Regions from separate parts of the Streptomyces sp. NPDC101490 genome, predicted to be linked through region 2. Evidence: riboswitches for the same ligand, from Rfam matches in the RefSeq annotation. Region 2 holds a riboswitch; the other holds the start of a gene.
The links. A riboswitch is a leader RNA that binds a small molecule or an ion and turns the genes downstream of it on or off. The one in region 2 is predicted to bind glycine.

Region 1: it holds a riboswitch for glycine, as region 2 does, so the genes downstream of both, gcvT (glycine cleavage system aminomethyltransferase GcvT) here and gcvP (aminomethyl-transferring glycine dehydrogenase) in region 2, are expected to answer to the same signal.

The regions. Positions count from the first base shown of each region.
Region 1 covers NZ_JBIWNI010000018.1:82,482-88,391, reverse strand. The annotation lists gene glyA (serine hydroxymethyltransferase) at 1-902, opposite strand, end outside; gene gcvH (glycine cleavage system protein GcvH) at 935-1,315, opposite strand; gene gcvT (glycine cleavage system aminomethyltransferase GcvT) at 1,393-2,526, opposite strand; glycine riboswitch at 2,700-2,797, opposite strand; gene ACIRQY_RS26720 (AAA family ATPase) at 2,968-3,627, shown strand; gene ACIRQY_RS26715 (enhanced serine sensitivity protein SseB) at 3,994-4,734, shown strand; gene ACIRQY_RS26710 (enhanced serine sensitivity protein SseB C-terminal domain-containing protein) at 4,874-5,665, shown strand.
Region 2 covers NZ_JBIWNI010000038.1:22,391-28,300, forward strand. The annotation lists gene gcvP (aminomethyl-transferring glycine dehydrogenase) at 1-2,273, opposite strand, end outside; glycine riboswitch at 2,451-2,550, opposite strand; gene ACIRQY_RS34280 (PRC-barrel domain-containing protein) at 2,664-3,029, shown strand; gene ACIRQY_RS34285 (DNA polymerase IV) at 3,190-4,611, opposite strand; gene ACIRQY_RS34290 (MerR family transcriptional regulator) at 4,773-5,396, opposite strand; gene ACIRQY_RS34295 (bifunctional nuclease family protein) at 5,589-5,910, opposite strand, start outside.

The DNA.
Region 1 (5,910 bases), on a different contig from region 2:
CGGACCAGGCGCTCGGCCAGGGCGCGGGCGCCGTCCACGGTGCGCTGCTGGCGCTCCTTGAACTCCTCCGAGGCCGCGACCTTGAAGGAGACGGCCTTGGCCGCGATGACGTGCTCCAGCGGGCCGCCCTGGAAACCGGGGAAGACCGAGGAGTTCAGCTTCTTGGCGAACGCCTTCTTCGCCAGGATGATGCCGCCGCGCGGGCCGCCGAGCGTCTTGTGCGTGGTGGAGGTCACCACGTCCGCGTACGGCACCGGGTTCGGGTGCAGACCGGCGGCGACCAGACCCGCGAAGTGGGCCATGTCGACCCACAGGTAGGCCTCGACCTCGTCGGCGATCCGGCGGAACTCGGCGAAGTCCAGCTGGCGCGGGTAGGCGGACCAGCCCGCGATGATCACCTTCGGGCGGTGCTCCTTGGCGAGGCGCTCGACCTCGGCCATGTCGACCAGACCGGCCTCGTCGACGTGGTACGCGACCACGTCGAACTGCTTGCCGGAGAAGTTCAGGCGCATGCCGTGGGTCAGGTGACCGCCGTGCGCCAGGTCCAGGCCGAGGATCGTGTCGCCGGGCTGGGCGATCGCGAAGAGGGCGGCCTGGTTCGCGGAGGCGCCGGAGTGCGGCTGCACATTGGCGTACTCGGCACCGAACAGGTCCTTGACCCGGTCGATCGCGATCTGCTCGGCGACGTCGACGTGCTCGCAGCCACCGTAGTAGCGGCGGCCCGGGTAGCCCTCGGCGTACTTGTTGGTGAGGACGGAGCCCTGCGCCTCCATGACGGCGACCGGAGCGAAGTTCTCCGAGGCGATCATTTCGAGGGTGGACTGCTGACGGCGGAGCTCGGCGTCGACGGCTGCGGCGACGTCCGGGTCCAGCTCGTGGAGGGGAGTGTTCAGAAGCGACATGAATCGATCCCTAAGGGTCTCGGGCCCGGTCTTCAGTTCCCGGCGGAGAACGCGGCGTACGCGTCGGCGGTGAGCAGCTCGTCCGGCTCGCCCTCGACACGCACCTTGAACAGCCAGCCACCCTCGAACGGAGCCGTGTTCACCAGGGACGGGTCGTCCACCACGTCCTGGTTGGACTCGACGATCTCGCCCGTCACGGGGGAGTACAGGTCGCTGACCGACTTCGTCGACTCCAGCTCGCCGCAGGTCTCGCCCGCGGTGACGGTGTCGCCGACAGCGGGAAGCTGGGCGTAGACGACGTCACCGAGCGCGTTGGCGGCGAACTCGGTGATGCCGACGGTCGCGACGCCGTCCACGGCGTCCGACAGCCACTCGTGCTCCTTGGTGTAACGCAGCTGCTGGGGGTTGCTCATGGCCTGATTCTCCTGGATCGGGGGAGTGCTGATGAACGTGGGTCTTGCGGGGTGAGACGAGAAGTGAGACGGACTCGTCACTTCTGGCGCTTGTAGAACGGCAGTGCCACGACCTCGTACGGCTCGTGGGCGCCGCGGACGTCCACGCCGACGCCCTCGGTCCCGGGCGTGGCGTGCGCCGCGTCGACGTACGCCATCGCGATCGGCTTGCCGAGCGTCGGGGACGGGGCGCCGGAGGTGACCTCCCCGATGACCACGCCGTCCTTGACGACGGAGAAACCGGCGCGCGGGACCCGGCGGCCCTCGGCGATCAGCCCGACGAGCTTGCGCGGCGGGGTGGCCCCGGCGCGCTCGGCGGCCTTCTCCAGCGCCTCACGGCCGACGAACCGGCCCTCGTTGGTCGTCTTCTCGAACTTCACGACCCGGCCGAGCCCCGCGTCGAAGGGCGTCAGGGAGGTGGTCAGCTCGTGCCCGTACAGCGGCATGCCCGCCTCCAGGCGGAGCGTGTCACGGCAGGACAGGCCGCAGGGGATCAGCCCGACCGGGGCGCCCGCCTCGGTCAGCGCCCGCCACACGCCCTCGGCGTGCTCCGGCTTCAGGAACAGCTCGAAGCCGTCCTCGCCGGTGTAGCCGGTCCGGGCGATCAGCGCGGGCACGCCCGCGACCGTGCCGGGCAGCCCCGCGTAGTACTTCAGCCCGTCCAGGTCGGCGTCGGTGAGCGACTTCAGGATGCCGGGGGACTCCGGGCCCTGCACCGCCAGCAGGGCGTACGCGTCGCGGTCGTCGCGCACCTCGGCGTCGAAGCCCGCCGAGCGCTCCACCAGCGCGTCGAGCACGATCTGGGCGTTGGAGGCGTTGGCGACGACCATGTACTCGGGGGCCTCGGCCGGGCCGAGACGGTAGACGATCAGGTCGTCGAGGATGCCGCCGTCCTCCTGGCAGATCATCGTGTACCGGGCGCGCCCGGCACCCACCGTGGAGATGTTGCCGACCAGGGCGTGGTCGAGGAGCTCCACGGCCTGCGGACCCGTGACGGTGATCTCGCCCATGTGGGAGAGGTCGAACAGACCGGCCCGGGTGCGGACCGCGAGGTGCTCCTCGCGCTCACTGCCGTAGCGCAGCGGCATGTCCCAGCCCGCGAAGTCGGTCATGGTCGCGCCCAGCGAACGATGCAGGGCATCGAGGGCGGTCAGGCGGGGGGCAGAGGTCATGGGGTGGCTCCCGGGTCCCAAGGGCGTGATAGGTGACGAAACACATGACGGCGAGGACGTCCTCCCCATCTGTCATGGAACCTGAGAGGTTCACCGAGAGCATCTCGTCACCGAGAGATCGGCTTGCACCTTGGGTGGGGACACCGGCAGGGTGTCCCGCTTTTCAGATCTGCCTCATCCACGCGGTACGGGGCCTGAGAGATTCAAGGGAGGGTCTTGCTCCTTCGGCGCCCGGACGCCGAGGCGTCCGGAACTCTCCCGCGCGGATTCGAACGGCCGGTATGCGGTTGTAAGGGCGGCGGTGCGCTGTGGGGCGACGGCCCGCCCGGCGGGCACATCATTGCACGCGTGTCCGGCGCGGCAAATCGCTTGTGCCTCATTACCAGTTCTTTACACTTCATGGGCAAGGGTCTCCTTGAGACCCGGCAGGGGGGAGAAGCGATGAGGTTCCAGCACACCGGCGCATACGCTCCGAGTACCGGAATACCGTCACAGCGGGCCCGCGCCCGGACCCGGAGGGTCCGGCTCCTGCGGGACCTGCGCGAGCGCGGCGGCCGGGGCCCCCGCGCCCTCACCTTCGCGGCGGGCGACCTCGTCGTCGTCTCCGGGCTGCCCGGCAGCGGCAAGTCCACCCTCATGAAGCGCGCCGCCGAGGGCAGCGGCATCGACTCCCAGGACACCCGGGAGCGCTGGGAGGCCCGGATGCCCCGCCTGCTGCCGTACGCCGTCTACCGCCCGCTGGTCCGCCTCGCGCACTACGCGGGACTCCGCACCGCCCTGCGCTCCGGCGGTGGCGTGATCGTCCACGACTGCGGCACCCAGTCCTGGGTGCGCGGCTGGCTCGCCCGCGAGGCCCGCCGCCGGGGCCGCGCCCTCCACCTCGTCCTCCTCGACGTCACCCCCGACACCGCCCGCGCCGGACAGCGCGACCGGGGCCGGGGCGTCTCCTCGTACGCCTTCGCCCGGCACCGGCGGGCCGTCACCCGGCTCGTCACCTCCGCCGAGTCCGGCCGCCTCCCGCACGGCTGCGCCTCCGTGACCCTGCTCGACCGGGACGCCGCCGACGCGCTCCGCAGGATCGGCTTCGGGGAGGCCGTCTGAAGCGACCGCCCGCGCCCCCGGGGGCGTCCCTGGGGGCGCCTCCGGGAGGCTCCTGGTGCTCCTGGTGCTCCTGGTGCTGCTGCTGGTGAGTGCCGGTGCCTGACCGGTCCGTTACCGGGGCGCGGCTCGGCCGTTGCTTCCGGCTCCGGCTCCGGTCCGTCCGCCGTCCACCCGTCCGCGTCCCGGCGTCCTGTCCCCCGGGCCCGGCCCCCGGCCCCCCTCCCCGGGTCCCTCCGGCCGTCGCCCGTGTCCCACCGCCCCCACGTTCCGTACCCTTTGGGCCACGGCGCCACAAGGGCGGCGTTAGGGTGCTGGCGGGCCCGCCGGCACGGCGGAGCCCTGGCGGCGAGAAGGGGAAACGGGACCGTGGACGTGACGTGGCCGGGCAACGAGCTCGAAGAGGTCCTTGCCGCCTCACTCGGCAATCCCGGGGCCGGAGCCCGCCTGGTCGAGGTCCTCGGCCGCAGCCCCGTCTGGGTGCCGCTGCCCAACGGCGGCGGCCCCGAGAGCGCCGACCTCGACCTGCCCACCCTGGAGATCGACGGTGCGGCCTACGTCCCCGTCTTCAGCTCCGAACAGCAGTTCCTCGCCTGTGTCGGCAGCCACATGTCCTTCACCGTCGCCCCCGCCCGCGAGTTCGCCCGGGGTCTGCCCCCGCAGCTCGGCATCGCGGTGAACCCCGGCGGCACCGTCGGCGTCCCGCTGCCCCCGCCCGCCGTCGCCGAACTCTGCCGGACCGGCCGCACCCCGCTCGACGGCCCCGCCGCGGGCGGCCGGGTCCGCCTCTTCGAGCCCGACTGGCAGGACGACCCCGTCGACTTCCTCTCCGCCGCCTCCGCCGAGTTCGAGGCCACCGGGGTCGTCGTCTCCGCCCGCCGCGCCCTCGCCAGCGTCGAGGGCACCGAACCCGCCCTTTTCGTCGGCGTCCAGCTCGTCGGCTGGGACGGCGTCGACCGCAACGCGCCCCTGGACGCCCTCGGCCGCGCCCTCGGCCGCGTCGAGGTGGCCTGGCCGGTCAACCTCATCCTGCTCGACATGGCGCAGGACCCGGTCGGCGACTGGATGCTGGAGCGGGTCCGCCCCTTCTACCAGCGCGCCGCCGTGTGACGGACGGGCTGTTTAAGCTGAACTTCTCACGGCCGGACTTCGCGCGGCCGGACTTCGCACGGCCGGACTTCGCACGACGCGGACGGCCGCAGGACATACGCACGACCGACGTGGTGACGGAAGAGGGGCGGGAACCAGGGTGAGCGCGTCAGGCACCGCCTCGGCCGAACGGATCGAGCACATGCTGCGCCAGGTGGCACCCGGACGCTACGACGCGTACGAGCAGCTGCTGCACGCCCTCGCCGACGGCGAGCTGCGGATACTGCTCTGGCACGGCACGCCGGGATCGGCCGACGCCCAGTACGGGAACATGGAGGTGGACGGCCACGGCTACGCGCCCTGCGTCACCTCCGACCGGGAGCTGGCCGCCTCCGGCTGGCACCGCGCCCACGAGCTCGTCACCGGCCGGGAGATCGCCCGCGCCCTCTACCCCGACCGCTGGGGAGTCTGGCTGAATCCGCACGCCCCCGGCGGCGGCGTCGGCATCCCCTGGGCCGATCTGCGCCGGATCGCCACCGGACTCGACCGGATGCCCGCCGGACCGCTCCGGATCGCCGAACCCACCCTGGAGATGCCGCAGTTCTACGCCCAGCTCACCCAGAACGCCCACCGCACCCCGGCCGTCCGGGCACTGCGCCGGGGCTGGGTGCAGCCCGCGCTCGGCTCCCCGTACCTCGTCATCGGTCTCGACCTGTACGACGGGTCGGCCGCGGCCGTCGACACGGTCCGCGCGATGATGCGCCAGTCGATCGGCACCGTGCCCGAGGGGCTGCCCGTCTCCACGGTCGCGCTCTCCGACGCCTACGACCCGGTGGCGCTCTGGCTGCGGGCGAACGGACGCCCCTTCTACGACCGCGAGGCCCACGCGGGCCAGGGTCCCGCCCCCGTCCACGGATACGGCTACCCGCCCCCGGCGCCGTCCGGATACTGAGACGCACCACGCGACGCGTCCCGCCCCACCGGCCTCCGGAGTTCGCTCCGGAGGCCTTCTTTCGTCCCAATTGCGCCAGCTGAAAGCATGGTTGAGCTGACATGTCCGATTGGGGGGAAGAGGCCCCGAGATGGTCCGCTCAGGTGATCCTGACGTCCGGATAACGGAAGTCGCAGCACCGCATCACGTTTGAGCAAACATTGCTCGTCAGGGCTGGCGGGTGATCCCGAGCGCGTTGAAGACTC
Region 2 (5,910 bases):
CACGGGGCGGCCGAGATCGGGCCGACACCGGTCTCCGGGCCCGCGGTGGGCTGGAGCGGGTGGTTCGGCAGGTACGGAGCGAGGTGGGCGCGGACGCCGACCGGGCCGACGCCGGGGCCGCCGCCGCCGTGCGGGATGCAGAAGGTCTTGTGCAGGTTCAGGTGCGAGACGTCGCCGCCGAAGTGGCCCGGCTTGGCGAGCCCGACGAGCGCGTTGAGGTTGGCGCCGTCCACGTACACCTGGCCACCGGCGTCGTGCACCTCGGCGCAGATGTCGGCGACGTGCTCCTCGAAGACGCCGTGCGTCGACGGGTAGGTGATCATCAGCACGGACAGCTCGTCGCGGTACTGGGTGATCTTGGCGCGCAGGTCCTCGACGTCGACCTCGCCGTCGTCGGCGGTCTTCACCACGACGACCTTCATGCCGGCCATCACGGCGGAGGCCGCGTTGGTGCCGTGCGCGGAGGACGGGATGAGACAGACGGTGCGCTGTTCGTCGCCGTTGGCGCGGTGGTAGGCGCGGACGGCCAGCAGACCGGCCAGCTCGCCCTGGGAACCGGCGTTCGGCTGGATCGACACCTTGTCGTAGCCGGTGACCTCGGCGAGGCGCTCCTCCAGCTCGGTGATGAGCGTGAGGTAGCCCTGCGCCTGCTCGACCGGGGCGAAGGGGTGCATCTGGCCGAACTCGGGCCAGGTCACCGCCTCCATCTCGGTGGTCGCGTTCAGCTTCATCGTGCAGGAGCCGAGCGGGATCATGCCCCGGTCCAGCGCGTAGTCGCGGTCCGCGAGCCTGCGCAGGTAGCGCAGCATCGAGGTCTCGGAGCGGTGCGTGCGGAAGACCGGGTGGGTCAGGTAGTCGTCGGAGCGCAGCAGCCCGGCGGGCAGCGCGTCCTCGGTCGCGGCGTCCAGGGCCTCTATGTCGGCGGTCACGCCGAACGCGCCCCACACGGCGGCGAGCTGGGCGCGCCCGGTGGTCTCGTCGCAGGACATGGAGACGTGGTCGGCGTCGGCGCGGTGGAGGTTGACCCCGGCCTCGCGGGCGGCGGCCACGACCGCGTCGGCCCGGCCGGGCACCCGGGCGGTGAGGGTGTCGAAGAAGGCGCCCTGGGTGAGCTCCACGCCACCGGCGGTGAGGCCCGCGGCGAGGATCGCGGCGTACCGGTGGGTGCGGCGCGCGATGCCCCGGAGGCCCTCGGGGCCGTGGTAGACGGCGTACATGCCCGCCATGACGGCGAGGAGCACCTGGGCGGTGCAGATGTTGCTGGTGGCCTTCTCGCGCCGGATGTGCTGCTCGCGGGTCTGCAGCGCGAGCCGGTAGGCGCGGTTGCCGTCGGCGTCGACGGAGACGCCGACCAGACGGCCGGGCAGGGAGCGGGCGTGCTTGTCCTGGACAGCCATGTAACCGGCGTGCGGGCCGCCGAAGCCCATCGGGACGCCGAAGCGCTGGGTGGTGCCGACGGCGATGTCGGCGCCGAGCTCGCCCGGCGAGGTGAGCAGGGTGAGCGCGAGCAGGTCGGCGGCGACGGTGACGATCGCGCCGAGCCCGTGGGCCTGGTCGACGACCGCCTTGATGTCGCGGACGGCGCCGGAAGCGCCCGGGTACTGGAGCAGTACGCCGAAGACACCGCGCTCGGCGATCTCGGCGGGGATGCCTCCGCTCAGGTCGGCGACGACGACCTCGACGCCGGTGGGCTCGGCACGGGTCCGGATGACGGCGACGGTCTGCGGCAGGGCGTCGGCGTCGATGAGGAAGACGCCGTTCTTGACCTTGCCGACGCGCCGGGACAGGGCCATGGCCTCGGCGGCGGCGGTGCCCTCGTCGAGGAGGGAGGCACCGGAGGTGGGCAGGCCGGTCAGGTCGGCGACGACCGTCTGGAAGTTCAGCAGGGCCTCCAGGCGGCCCTGGGAGATCTCCGGCTGGTACGGCGTGTACGCGGTGTACCAGGCCGGGTTCTCCATGACGTTGCGGAGGATCACCGGCGGGGTGAAGGTGCCGTAGTAGCCGAGGCCGATCATCGGCGCGAGGACCTGGTTGCGGTCGGCGAGGTCACGCAGCTCGGCGAGGACCTCGGCCTCCGTGCGCGCGCCCGGCAGGCTCAGCGCCTCGGTGTTCTTGATGACGTCCGGCACCGCGGCGGCCGTCAGCTCGTCGAGCGAGCCGTATCCGACCTGGGCGAGCATCTTGGCACGCGCCTCGGCGTCGGGGCCGATGTGCCGCTGCTCGAACGGGATGCCCTGTTCGAGCTCGGAGAGCGGAGTGCGGTTGGCGGTCATGTACGGAGGCCTCCTGGTCGTCACGACCTGCGAGGGGCACCGCGGCGCGGGTACCCGGACGGCCTCCCCCTCTGTCATGTCAACCTGAGAGTTTCACCGGGACGCCTCGCGGCACCCCGGCTTTCACCGTCGGTGAGAGCGTGTGCCGTCAGGCACCGCTCTGCTTTCCAGAGTGACCTCGTCCGCGCGGTACAGGTGCCTGAGAGATTCCGGGGAGGATTTGCTCCTTCGGCGCCCACCGGAAGGTTTCTCCGGGGGACTCTCCCGCACGGGGTCGACAGCCACGGCCAGCCTACCAGCGCCGTTGTGACTCCCGTCGCTCAAGTGGCCGACATCCCAGATGTGCACTTTCGTAGGGGTGTAGAGGAGTTGCGACCAGTTGGAGGGACCGTGCAGACCGATATCGATCCGCGCAGCCTGATCGGCCGCAAGGCGTTCGACCGGAACGGACACAAGATCGGAACCGTGGACGAGGTGTACCTGGACGACGCGACCGGAGTGCCGGAATGGGCCGCGGTCCGCACCGGCCTGTTCAGCCGGGACGCCTTCGTCCCGCTGGAGCCGAGCGAGCTGACCGGGGAGGGCCTCCGCATCCCCTACGAGCGCGCCCTCATCAAGGACGCCCCGGACTTCGGGGTGGGCCGCCACCTCTCCCCCGCGCAGGAGCTCCAGCTCTACCGCCACTACAGCATGACGCTCCCTCCGCCGCCCCCGGACGCCGACTTCGGCCGCCTCGCGGGCCAGGACGGCCCGTGACACCCCGCTGAGTCGGTACGAGTGACCCGGGAGCGCCCGGACCACCGGTACGAGCGCTCCCGCCCCACCCGGCTCATCCCGCCGGCCCTCCCGTGGGGCTCACCCGCCCCACAAGACCTCCAAGGCCCCCAAGCCGCTCAAGCTCCTCAAGCCGAACCCCTCACTCAGGTCCCCGTCCCACCAACGGCAGCGGCTCCCCCGGCACCAGGTCCGGATCGTCCACGGCGAACGTACGGACCCGACCGGGCGCCGAACCCGGCTCCTCGAACCGCACCGTGACCCGACCGACCCCGCTCCCCTGGACCCACCCGGGCCCGTACACCGTGTGCCGTACGTCGTGACCGGGCGCCCAGTGCCGCTCCACGCTCCCGGCCGCCTCCTCGACGGCGTCCCCACCGGCAGCCCCCGCTCCGGCGCCCGAAGCACCCGGCCCGTCCTCCTCGCCTCCTCCGACGCCCCCGTCCTTCTCCGGCTCCCCCGGCACCGCCCCGGTCTCCGCCTCCGCCCGCGCCTCGGCCTGGGCGAACAGGTCCTCCTGGGTGAAGTCCGCGAGCCCGCTGACCCCGACCCCGAGGAGCCGTACGCCCCCGGTCGTGTCCACCGCGTCGAGGAGCCGTCCGACCGCCTCGCGCACCACCCCGGGGTCGTCGGTGGGCCCCCGGAGCGTCTCGGACCGGGTCAGGGTGGAGAAGTCGTACCGCCGGACCTTGAGGACGATGGTCCGCCCCGAGTGGCCCGAGGCCCGCAGCCGTCCCACGCACCGCTCCGCGAGCCGCTCCGCCTCCACCCGGATGCGGACCCGGTCGTGCAGGTCGACGTCGAAGGTGTCCTCCACGGACACCGACTTGGCGTCCCGCTCGGCCACCACGGCCCGGTCGTCGTACCCCCGGGCCATCCGGTGCAGCGAGGTCCCGTGCGCCCGCCCGAGGAGCCGTACGAGCTCGTCCTCGCCCGCCTCCACGAGATCGGCCACGGTGGTCATCCCGGCCCTTCTGAGGTGCTCCCCGGTCGCCGGTCCGACTCCGGGCAGGATCCGCACCGCACGAGGCCCGAGCAGCTCCCGCTCGGTACCGGGCTCGATCAGCACCAGCCCGTCGGGCTTGGCCTCCTCCGAGGCGATCTTCGCGATCATCTTGGACCCGGCGAGCCCCACGGACCCGGCCAGCCCGGTCGTCGCCAGGATGTCGGTCCGCAGCTTCTCCCCGGCCGCCCGCGCGCTCGCGCTGTCGTCGGCGACGCCCCCCGCCTCCAGGTCGACGAAGGCCTCGTCCAGGCTGAGCGGCTCGACGAGCGGCGAGAGCCGTCCGAGCAGTTCCATGACCTGTTCGCTGATCGACCGGTAGAAGGCGAAGCGCGGCACGAGATAGGCGGCGTTCGGCGCGAGCCGCCGGGCCTGGCCCATCGGCATCGCCGAGTGGACGCCGAAGCGGCGGGCCTCGTAGGAGGCGGTCGCGACCACGCCCCTGGGCCCGAGCCCGCCCACGACCACCGGTTTTCCGCGCAGGCTGGGCTTCGCCGCCTGCTCGGCGGCGGCGAAGAACGCATCCATGTCGAGATGCAGGATCGTCGGCGCGGCTCTCACCCGTCCGATGCTGCCCTACGCCACTGACAACGCGGCTCCGGCGCGGCGTCACCCGCCGGAGTGCCGGGCTCAGGGCCGAGGCCGGGCCCCCTCGCCAGGGGGAGGCCTCACCGGGCCCGCTACGGGCCCTCAGCGGGCCGTCAGGCCCCCTCGGCGGGGGCTCAGACCGCCCGGTCCCGTCTGCGCCGCGCCAGCTCGTCCCCCGGGTTGTGCCCGACGAGGGTCTCCCCCGTGTCGACCCGCTCCCCGTGCAGCTGCGAGAGGGCGGCATCGACGTCCTGCCACACCACACCGACGGCGATGCCGAAGACGCCCTGCCCGCCCTGGAGCAGGGAGACCACCTCGTCCGGCGAGGAGCACTCGTACACCGTGGCGCCGTCGCTCATGAGCGTCATCCGCTCCAGGTCCCGGAAGCCCCGCGCGCGCAGGTGCTGCACCGTGGCCCGGATGTTCTGGAGGGCGACCCCGGTGTCGAGGAAACGCTTGACGATCTTCAGTACGACGACGTCACGGAAGCTGTAGAGCCGCTGGGTCCCCGAACCGTACGCGGGCCGCACGCTCGGCTCCACGAGCCCGGTGCGCGCCCAGTAGTCCAGCTGCCGGTAGGTGATCCCGGCCGCTGCGCAGGCCGTCGGCCCGCGGTAGCCGACCGCCTCGCCCGTCTGGCCCTGCCCCGTGTCGGTCTCCGCACCGAAGTCGCCCGCACTGCCGTGAAGCGGATACGGACCGCTCCCCCCGGACACGCGTCCGGGCGAGCTCCCTGCCGTACCGTCCGCGCTGCTCATCACGCCGACCCTCCGTCCTTGACCTGCCCACACGAAGGTAGGCAGTCACTCGGGGTGCGTCAACGATCGCCACACTCGGCACGCCGAGTGATAATCACCCTGAGAGTGGTTTCCCGTGTCTCTCTTCGGGGAAAGGCTACTCGAATGTCCTGTCCGCGCCCCGCGAACGGCCCGTGCCGACGGCGCCGTGCCTCACTGACTGTTGGTCCCGAAATCCTCCGGTGAGATCTGGTCGAGGAACTCGCGGAACTTCTCCACCTCGTCCTCCTGCTCGTCCGGGATCGCGATGCCGGCGTCGTCCAGGACACCGTCGCTGCCGAAGATCGGCGTGCCGGTCCTCAGGGCGAGGGCTATCGCGTCGGAGGGGCGGGCGCTCACCTCGACCCCGCTGGCGAAGACCAGCTCCGCGTAGAAGACACCGTCGCGCAGGTCGGTGATGCGCACTTCGGTGAGTTCCTGTCCCACGGCCTCCAGCACGTCCTTGAAAAGGTCGTGCGTCAGCGGCCGCGGTGGC